Regions from separate parts of the Streptomyces sp. NRRL S-378 genome, predicted to be linked through region 3. Evidence: riboswitches for the same ligand, from Rfam matches in the RefSeq annotation. Region 3 holds a riboswitch; each other region holds the start of a gene.
What was found. A riboswitch is a leader RNA that binds a small molecule or an ion and turns the genes downstream of it on or off. The one in region 3 is predicted to bind cyclic di-AMP.
Positions count from the first base shown of each region.

Region 1: linked by a shared signal. The riboswitch ahead of IH80_RS0117315 (transglycosylase family protein) and the one ahead of IH80_RS0131360 (M23 family metallopeptidase) in region 3 are both predicted to bind cyclic di-AMP.
Region 2: linked by a shared signal. The riboswitch ahead of IH80_RS0105610 (M23 family metallopeptidase) and the one ahead of IH80_RS0131360 (M23 family metallopeptidase) in region 3 are both predicted to bind cyclic di-AMP.

Region 1 is NZ_JOBX01000021.1:68,839-72,079, reverse strand. It holds gene IH80_RS0117320 (transglycosylase family protein) at 1-702, shown strand, start outside; cyclic di-AMP (ydaO/yuaA leader) riboswitch at 979-1,149, shown strand; gene IH80_RS0117315 (transglycosylase family protein) at 1,153-1,860, shown strand; gene eno (phosphopyruvate hydratase) at 2,146-3,241, shown strand, end outside.
Region 2 is NZ_JOBX01000005.1:179,386-182,626, reverse strand. It holds gene IH80_RS0105615 (M16 family metallopeptidase) at 1-808, shown strand, start outside; cyclic di-AMP (ydaO/yuaA leader) riboswitch at 1,023-1,182, shown strand; gene IH80_RS0105610 (M23 family metallopeptidase) at 1,195-1,995, shown strand; gene IH80_RS0105605 (GntR family transcriptional regulator) at 2,205-2,882, shown strand; gene IH80_RS0105600 (HPr family phosphocarrier protein) at 3,122-3,241, opposite strand, start outside.
Region 3 is NZ_JOBX01000062.1:30,501-33,741, forward strand. It holds gene IH80_RS0131350 (aspartate aminotransferase family protein) at 1-325, shown strand, start outside; gene IH80_RS0131355 (tyrosine-protein phosphatase) at 374-1,165, opposite strand; cyclic di-AMP (ydaO/yuaA leader) riboswitch at 1,448-1,655, shown strand; gene IH80_RS0131360 (M23 family metallopeptidase) at 1,660-2,658, shown strand; gene IH80_RS0131365 (SGNH/GDSL hydrolase family protein) at 2,822-3,241, shown strand, end outside.

The DNA.
Region 1 (3,241 bases), on a different contig from region 3:
GCCTGGCCGCTGTGCGCGGCCTCGGCCGGACTGGACCAGCAGGGTCCGGCCGCCGTGGTCGACCCGGGTCTGCCGGGCAGCCCCGCCGCGGTCGGCCCCGCGCCGTCCCGCCCCGACGACGTGGTGCCCTCCACCCGGGGCGGCAAGCCGGCGACGGACTTCGGCCTCTCGACCGCGGAGACCCCGAGCCCCACGGGCTCCCCCTTCCTCATTCCCGACGCGCCGTCGGTCGGACTGCCCGTCATGCCGGCGCCCGACGTCCCGACGACGCCCCCGACCGCCCCGGTCACCCCGACCGACCCGACGGCCCCGCCGGTCACCCCCGCCGATCCGACGGTCCCGTCCCTCCCGACGGACCCGACGGCGCCCACGACCCCGCCGGTCACCCCGACTCCGTCCCCGACGGACCCGACGGCCCCCGTGGCGCCGACCACCCCGGCCGCCCCGTCGACCCCGGGTGCCACTCCTGCCGGGGGCAACGGCAAGCACCGCGGTGCGCCGTCCCCCGAGGAGGGCGCACCGTCTGATGCCGCGTCGGACCCCGTCTACACGGTGCAGGCGGGCGACAGCCTGGCGACCATCGCGGTTGCCAAGGGCGTGAAGGGCGGCTGGAGCGGCCTCTACGCGGCCAATGAGCAGGTCATCGGCAATGACGCCAACCTGATCAAGCCGGGCCAGAACCTGGATCTAACCGCGCAATAAGGACAGTTGGTTCGTCCGGAAAGACTTGATTGTCTGTTTTCTGCAAGTGAGACATGCGTCTCTTCCGGTCAACTGGCGTGTCCCGTCCGGGGGCTTCCGCAAACCCCGTTCTCACCTGCGCAAACGCCCCTGCGGGGAGCGCAAGTAGGGGCCGTTTCTCCCCGGTGTTCCTCGTTGAACATCGGGGAGAGACCTGTCTACCTTCTGAGTCGCCCGCCACCGCGGGCTCCTTCGACCGCATCGCCGAATCCTGCCGGCGGACGGGGGGAACAGTCGTCGCGTCAAGCGCCGAAGGCAGGAGCGGGGGAACCAAGGTAGGTGCCGCGAGCGGCCGTTGAGAGACGGCCGGGCAGCGGCTTGGGGTTAAGTGGCGCGCTAGGTCGCACCGCCGGGCACTCACAGGCCCGAACCCGACAGCTCACCTCGTAGGCGTCGGTGAGGAGAAACCTCATGCTGCTTTCCGGCAAGGGCAAGCACCGTCGCGGTTCCAAGGCCGTTCGCATCGTCACGCTCGCCGGCGTCGCCGGTGTGGCCGTCGCCGCCCCCCTGATGGCCGCGGGCGCCGCCAGCGCCGCCACCGCATCCGAGTGGGACAAGGTCGCGCAGTGCGAGTCCGGTGGCAACTGGTCCATCAACACCGGCAACGGCTACTACGGCGGACTGCAGTTCTCGTCCTCCACCTGGGCCGCGTTCGGCGGCAAGTCGTACGCCCCGCAGGCCAACCAGGCCTCGAAGGCGCAGCAGATAGCCGTGGCCGAGAAGGTCCTCAAGAAGCAGGGCAAGGGTGCCTGGCCGCACTGCGGCAAGGGCCTGTCCAACTCCTCGTACACCGGTGGCGGCTCCACCGAGACCCCGGCCTCCGCCAAGCCGAAGGCCGAGACGAAGAAGACCGAGACCAAGAAGACCGAGACCAAGGCCGCGCCGAAGAAGGAGACCAAGCGCACCGAGGTCCCGACCACCCGTTCCGAGCGCACCGAGGCCCCGGCCGCGCCGAAGACCGGCAACGGCTCCTACGAGGTCAAGCCCGGCGACACCCTGGGCACCATCGCCGAGGCCAACGGCGTCAAGGGCGGCTGGCAGCAGCTCTTCGAGCTGAACAAGGACATCGTCTCGGACGCCGACCTCATCTACCCCGGCCAGAAGCTGAAGCTCAGCTGAACGCTGCGGCGATAGCCGCAGAAGCGTACGCAAGACGCAGAATTCCCACCGCCCGGCGCCCCTTCCCCCCACGCGCCGGGCGGCGGTGTGTGCGGGCGCGGGGGCCCCTCCGAGGCCGATGATCAAGGGTCGTATGTCCCGGAAGAGGGGTATTCGGTCCCTTTTTCGTCCCAGGGGTCGGGCGGTCGGCCGGTCGAACCCCCGAAGCCGGTTAGGCTCTAGGCGGCAAGGCCATCCCACGGCCTGACACGCCACCGCACACCCAGCGTCACATCCCAGAAGGAGATGCTCGTGCCGTCCATCGACGTCGTCGTAGCCCGGGAAATCCTGGACTCCCGAGGCAACCCCACGGTCGAGGTCGAGGTGGGCCTCGACGACGGCAGCACCGGCCGTGCTGCCGTTCCGTCCGGCGCCTCCACCGGTGCATTCGAGGCCATCGAGCTGCGTGACGGTGACCCCAACCGTTACATGGGCAAGGGCGTCGAGAAGGCCGTCCTGGCCGTCATCGAGCAGATCGGCCCGGAGCTCGTCGGCTACGACGCCACCGAGCAGCGCCTGATCGACCAGGCCATGTTCGACCTCGACGCCACCGACAACAAGGGCTCGCTCGGCGCCAACGCCATCCTCGGCGTCTCCCTCGCCGTCGCGCACGCCGCGTCCGAGGCCTCGGACCTCCCGCTCTTCCGCTACCTCGGCGGCCCGAACGCGCACCTGCTGCCCGTTCCGATGATGAACATCCTCAACGGTGGGTCGCACGCGGACTCCAACGTGGACATCCAGGAGTTCATGATCGCCCCGATCGGCGCGGAGTCCTTCTCCGAGGCGCTGCGCTGGGGTGCCGAGGTCTACCACACCCTCAAGAAGGTCCTGCACACCAAGGGCCTGTCCACCGGTCTCGGTGACGAGGGCGGCTTCGCCCCGAACCTGGAGTCCAACCGCGCCGCGCTCGACCTCATCATCGAGGCCATCAAGCAGGCCGGCTACACCCCGGGCAAGGACATCGCGCTCGCGCTCGACGTCGCCGCGTCCGAGTTCTACAAGGACGGCAAGTACGAGTTCGAGGGCCAGTCCCGCTCGGCCGCCGAGATGACCGACTACTACGCCGAGCTCGTCGAGGCGTACCCGCTCGTCTCCATCGAGGACCCGCTGTTCGAGGACGACTGGGCCGGCTGGAAGACCATCACCGACCGCCTGGGCGCCAAGGTCCAGATCGTCGGCGACGACCTCTTCGTCACCAACCCCGAGCGCCTGGCCCGCGGCATCGAGGAGGGCTCCGCGAACGCCCTGCTCGTGAAGGTGAACCAGATCGGTTCGCTGACCGAGACCCTCGACGCCGTCGAGATGGCCCAGCGCAACGGCTTCAAGTGCATGATGTCCCACC
Region 2 (3,241 bases), on a different contig from region 3:
CGCCGCCGTACGCGCCTTCTACGAGGCCCACGTGCGCCCCGCCACCGCCACCGCGGTGGTCGTGGGCGACCTGACCGGCATCGACCTGGACGCCGTGCTGGCGGACACCCTGGGCGCCTGGACCGGCGACACCGCCGAGGCCCGCCCCGTGCCTCCCGTGACCGCCGACGACACCGGCCGCGTGGTCATCGTCGACCGGCCCGGCGCGGTCCAGACGCAGCTGCTGATCGGCCGCATCGGGCCGGATCGCCACGACCGTGTCTGGGCGGCCCAGGTCCTCGGCACGTACTGCCTCGGCGGCACCCTCACCTCCCGCCTGGACAAGGTGCTGCGCGAGGAGAAGGGGTACACCTACGGCGTGCGGGCCTTCGGCCAGGTGCTGCGCTCCACCGCCGACGGCAAGGGCGCCTCCATGCTCGCCATCAGCGGCTCGGTGGACACCCCCAACACCGGACCGGCGCTGGAGGACCTCTGGAAGGTGCTGCGCACCCTCGCGGAGGGCGGTCTGACCGACGCCGAGCGCGATGTGGCCGTGCAGAACCTGGTGGGCGTGGCCCCGCTGAAGTTCGAGACGGCCGCCTCGGTCGCCGGCACCCTGGCCGACCAGGTCGAGCAGGAGCTGCCCGACGACTACCAGGCGCAGCTGTACGCGCAGTTGGCCGAAACCGGCACGGTGGAGGCGACCACGGCGGTCGTGAAGGCGTTTCCGGCGGACCGGCTCGTCACGGTCCTGGTGGGCGACGCCGCGCTGATCGAGGAGCCGGTGCGGGCCCTCGGGATCGGTGACGTCACGGTCGTCACCAACTGACGTCACGGGCGCCCGGATGACGGGCAACTGACGCACTTCGCAGGAGGCTCCGGCGGGTTTCCGCCGGAGCCTCTTTTGTCCGTTTAGTGGTGAGGTTGCTCGTATGTGATGTGGCGTACGCAACAAAAAGGCGCGTCTGTTTGGCGATTGACTGATGATCCGCCTAGCGTCGGCCGTGCTGTCCGTCAGTTGTGCCCGCCGCACCCGCGGCACCGGGCAGCAATCGCCGAGTCCCCGTCAGGCGCGAGCCTGGGGAGCCGGGGACCCACATCAGTCCCTGGGGTGAATCGGACCCCCTCGCAAGAGGAGGCCCGTAGGAGACCTTCCTGCTCCGAACCCGTCAGCTAACCCGGTAGGCGAGAAGGAAGGAAAGGATCAAACCCTTCATGGCGTTTGGCAGTCGTCCCGCTGGTACCGGCAAGCACCGTGGTTCCAGCCGCCTGAGCAAGAAGACCGCCGGCTACGCCGGTATCGCCGCGATCGCCACCACGGGTGTGGTCGGCTCCCTCGCTGCCCCGGCCTTCGCCGCGGACAACCACAGCAGCTCCGCCCCGGAGAACGGGCTGGGCGCCGTCGTCGTCGCCGAGGACCTCGCGGGCGACATCCAGGACCAGGCCGAGTCCCAGCAGCGCGCCGCCGAGCACGCCGCCGCCAAGGCCCAGGCCGAGGCCGACGCCAAGCAGAAGGCCGCAGAAGCCAAGCGCCTCGCCGAGGCCAAGGCGAAGGCCGAGCGCGAGGCCGCCGAGCGCGCCGCCCGCGAGGAGGAGCGCAAGCGCCTCAACACCTTCGTCTCGCCGCTGGACGACTCGTACGTCAGCACGCAGTACAAGGCGGGCGGCGGCATGTGGTCCTCCGGCAGCCACACCGGCATCGACTTCCACGCCGCCTCCGGCACCTCGGTCCACGCGGTGGGCTTCGGAACCGTCGTCGAGGCCGGCTGGGGCGGCGCGTACGGCAACAACGTCGTCATCAAGCACAACGACGGCACCTTCACGCAGTACGGCCACCTGTCCTCGCTGAACGTCTCCGTCGGCCAGCAGGTGACCCCGGGCCAGCAGATCGGCCTGTCGGGCTCCACCGGCAACTCCAGCGGCCCGCACCTGCACTTCGAGGCCCGCACCGGCTCGCAGTACGGCTCGGACATCGACCCGATCGCCTACCTGCGCTCGCACGGCGTCAGCCTCTGACCCCCCGGCGCCGCTCACCGCGCCGCGCGCACGGCGCACAGCTTCACGAAGACCCCGCCTCCCGAGCCGGGGTCTTCGTGTTTTTGCGTCCGGGTGCAATGTTTCGGATTTCCGTCCGCTCTCGAAATTATGCTGTGCTGCAATAGAGTCGTGACGTGCGCGTGTGTGCGCATGGGGGCTGGCGATCGGAAATAGGCGGAGGTTCGGTCTTGCGTATTCCTGCGCACGCGGTATGCACGGCAATTCGCGACGACATCGTCTCCGGGGTGTTCGAACCGGGCGGTCGGCTGACCGAGGAGGTGCTGGCCCGCCGGTACGGGGTCTCGCGCGTCCCGGTCCGCGAGGCCCTGCGGACCCTGGAGTCCGAGGGCTTCGTGACCACGCGGCGCCACGCCGGGGCCTGCGTGGCCGAGCCGACGGCTCAGGAGGCGGCGGACCTCCTGGAGCTGCGGATGCTGCTGGAGCCCCTGGCGGCGGCCCGGGCCGCCCGGCGCCGCACCGACGCGCACCTCAAGGTGCTGCGGGGGCTGGTGAGGCTGGGTCAGGAGCGGGCCAGGCGGGGGCAGGGCGAGGACCTGCGCTCGCTCGGGAGCTGGTTCCACGAGACCCTCGCGCAGGCCTCCGGCAGCCCGGGGCTGATCGCGCTGCTCACGCAGATGCGGCACAAGGTGGCGTGGATGTTCGTGGTGGAGGCGCCGGCCCGGCCCGCGGAGTCCTGGGCGGAACACGGCGCGATCGTGGACGCGGTGGCGCGCGGGGACGCCGAGCGGGCGCGGACGCTGGCCGCGATCCACGCCGACCGCGCGGCCGGCGCGCACCGGCTGCGGAAACGGACGGCGGTGAGCACTTCGCAACCTGCCGTAAACATGTCGAGCGGGCACCATTAACAGGAGCCGTATACAAAGGACGGCATCGCGCGAATTCGGTGCGCGGGATAATGTGCTGCGCGAATTCCTGCGGATCGTGTGCGGCCTCGCGCTCCCGATTGCGCCGGACCTTTTCGAGGGAGCCGAATTCCCGGGGTGCGGTTCCCCCGGCCTTCCGTCAGCGGAAAGCGGCGCAGCCGCGGCCCCCGTCCGGGGGCCGCGGCTGCGCCGCTCGTGTCGTGCGGGGTGAACCCGAAGGGTCAGACGGTCTCGGGGAGCTCTTCGAGGCCCTCGGCGACCAGCTTCGCGAGGCGGTCCAGTGCGGCCTCCGCACCCTCGGCCTCGGAGGCGAGGACGATCTCCTCGCCGCCCTGCGCGCC
Region 3 (3,241 bases):
GCGCGGCCTGATGATCGGCATCGAGTTCGGCCGGCCCTCCTCACTGCGGCTGCGCAGCCGGTGGACGATGCTGCAGGCGGCCCGCAAGGGCCTCTTCGCGCAGATGGTCGTGGTGCCGCTGCTGCAGAAGCACCGGATCCTCACCCAGGTCTCCGGGGACCATCTGGAGGTGATCAAGCTGATTCCGCCGCTGGTCCTGGACGAGCGGGACGTGGACCGGTTCGTCGGCGCCTTCCGCGAGGTCATGGACGACGCCCACGGCGGGTCCGGGCTGATGTGGGACTTCGGCAGGACGCTGGTGAAGCAGGCCGTCGCGGCACGCTGACGGCCTGCGCCCGCCCTGCGGCCCGCGGCCCCTGCCGGTCTTCCCGGATCAGACCAGCAGCCGGTCGCGGAGCCGGTCGAGGGTCCCGGGCGCCAGCCCGAGGCCCTCCGCCAGGTAGCGCTCCACCCCGCCCCAGACGTCGTCGATGGTGTCGAAGGCGGCGATCAGGTATTCGGCGCGGGCGTCGAAGAGCGGCGCGAGCAGTTCCATCACCTCGGGCGAGCGGGCCTCGGCCGAGGCGGAGCTGCGGCGCACCCGGTACCGGCGGTGCGGGGCGTTGGACTCCAGGTAGTCCGCCACGATCGCCTCCCGCTCGACGCCCAGCGCGAGCAGGGTGACGGCGACGGAGAGGCCGGCCCGGTCCTTGCCGGCCGCGCAGTGCATGAGGGCGGGCACGCTGTCCTCGGCGAGGGCGTGGACCACCCGGCTGTGCTCGGCGGTGCGGGTGCGGATGATCCCCCGGTAGGAGTTCGCCATCCGGGCCGCCGCCTTGCCGTCGCCCAGGATCGAGCGGAGCTGGTCGAGGTCGCCGTCGCGGACCAGCCGCCAGAACTCCCGGCCGTCCGCCGGGTCCGACAGCGGGATGTTGACGTTCCGTACGCCGGGCAGCTCGACGTCCGGCCCCTCCAGGGCGTGGTCGGCGCCGTTGCGGAAGTCGAAGATGGTGTGGAGGCCGAGCGAGGCGAGGAATTCTGCATCGGTTTCGGTGGCATGTGCGAGATGTCCGCTTCGGAACAGTAGTCCCGTCGCGACCCTTCGGCCATCAGAAGTCGGCAATCCGCCCACATCGCGGAAATTGCGCACTCCGGCCAGCTCCGGCTCCTGTATGTGCTGGGTCACGGGAACTCCTCCGCCTTCTCGTGGGGTCTCTGTCCGAATTGAGCTACTTGGCGCCAACTTGCCATATCCGGAGGCGAGATCGGGCACGTCCCCGTGAGCCAGATCATACGGTGACCGTGAGTGCCTGATCGTCAAAGCCGAATGGCCCGGCCCGGGCGGCTGTTGGCGCGGCGGAATGGACGGAGGGTGACCGGAATTCCGGCGCACCCTCATACCTGTGAATCCGTCAGGGAATTAGCGGCTTGTTCGGCGTGCCCGCAAGGGATTACCTTCGCGATCGATCCGGGTGGATCGCCGAATCCTGCCGCCGCCCGGAAACCGCAACCGAACCATTTCGCGCGGCAGGAGCGGGGGAACCAGGTAAGCCGCTGTGCCGGAGATCTTTTCTCCGGTGCAGCTCGGGGTGAAGCCGTTCATGTCCCGTACATGTGCGGCCGGACATCTCCAGTCCGAACCCGACAGCTCACCTCGCAGGCACCGGAGAGGAATGCGCCATGCCTGCAAAGGGTAAGCACCGCCGTCCCAAGTCCCTTTTCTCTTCCCGCGGATTCGCGGTCGCAGGCACCGGTGGCGCGGCCCTCGCCCTGCCGCTGACGGTCGCCGCCGGCGCCCACGCGGCCGGCGCGCAGACGGCGCCCGCCGTCGCACCTGCCGTGGCCCAGCAGGTCCCCGCCGCGCTCCAGGCCGCCCCCGCGGCCGCCGTGCAGGCCGCACCGGCCGTCTACACGGTCGTCCCGGGCGACTGCCTCTCGGTGATCGCCGCGGAGCACCGCCTGGACGGCGGCTGGCAGCGGCTGTACGAGCAGAACCGCGAGGCGGTCGGGAGCGACCCGTCACTGATCCACCCCGGCCTGAAACTGACCCTCGGCGGTCGTGGCGAGGCCGCCCCGGTCGACACCGTCCCCGCCCCGCGGACCGCCCCCGAGGCCGCCCCCAAGGCCGCCCCGAAGACCGCCCCCAAGGCCGCCCCGAAGACCGCCCCCAAGGCCGAGTCCGAGGCGGCCGGGCAGGCCGCCGCACCGCGGGCGCAGCGGGACGCCGCCCCCGAGGCCCAGGCCGAGGCCCCGGCCGCCCGGCCGGCCGCCGCCTCCGGATTCGTCGCCCCGGTCAGCGGTGGCGTCTCCACCCAGTACAAGGTCGCCGGCGCCATGTGGTCCTCCGGCTACCACACGGGCGTCGACTTCATCGCCCCCATGGGCACCGGCGTCAAGGCGGTCGGCGCGGGCACCGTGGTCTCCGCGGGCTGGAGCGGCGCGTACGGCAACGAGGTCGTCATCCGGCACGCGGACGGCAAGTACTCCCAGTACGCCCACCTGTCCCAGCTCTCCGTCTCCTCCGGCCAGAGCGTCACCGCCGGCCAGAGCATCGGCCTCTCCGGCTCCACCGGCAATTCGACCGGCCCGCACCTGCACTTCGAGATCCGTACGAGCCCGTCCTACGGCTCGGACATGGACCCGATCGCCTACCTCCGCTCGAAGGGCGCCTCCCTCTGACGGCACCCGCCGACGGAGCACCGACACGCGTGGGGCCGGGACCCGAGGGGGGCCCGGCCCCCATGTGTACTTATTCCTTACATCCCGCGTGGTACAGATCACGGCCCGTCAACCCCTCATTACGTTGGCGTAGGTTGCTCACGGGAGTGAAGGATGGGTTCTCGTGGCAGCGACGACGACGAAACTCAAGACCATCGGCTCGTACGCGGCGATCGGGGACAGCTTCACAGAGGGCGTGGGGGACCCGGGGCCCGGAGATTCCTTTCTCGGCTGGGCGGACCGGCTCGCCGTGCTCCTGGCCGATCAGCGCGAAGAGCACGACTTCCGTTATGCGAATCTCGCCGTGCGCGGGAAGCTCCTCGACCAGATCGTGGCCGACCAGGTGCCGAGAGCCAAGGCCCTCGCGCCCGACCTGGTCACCTTCTGCGCGGGCGGCAACGACATCATCCGGCCCGGCAGCGACCCGGACGACGTGGCGGAACGCTTCGAGGCGGCCGTCGCCGACCTCACCGGAGCCGTCGGCCACGTCATGATCACCACCGGGTTCGACACCCGGGGCGTGCCCGTCCTCAAGCACATCCGG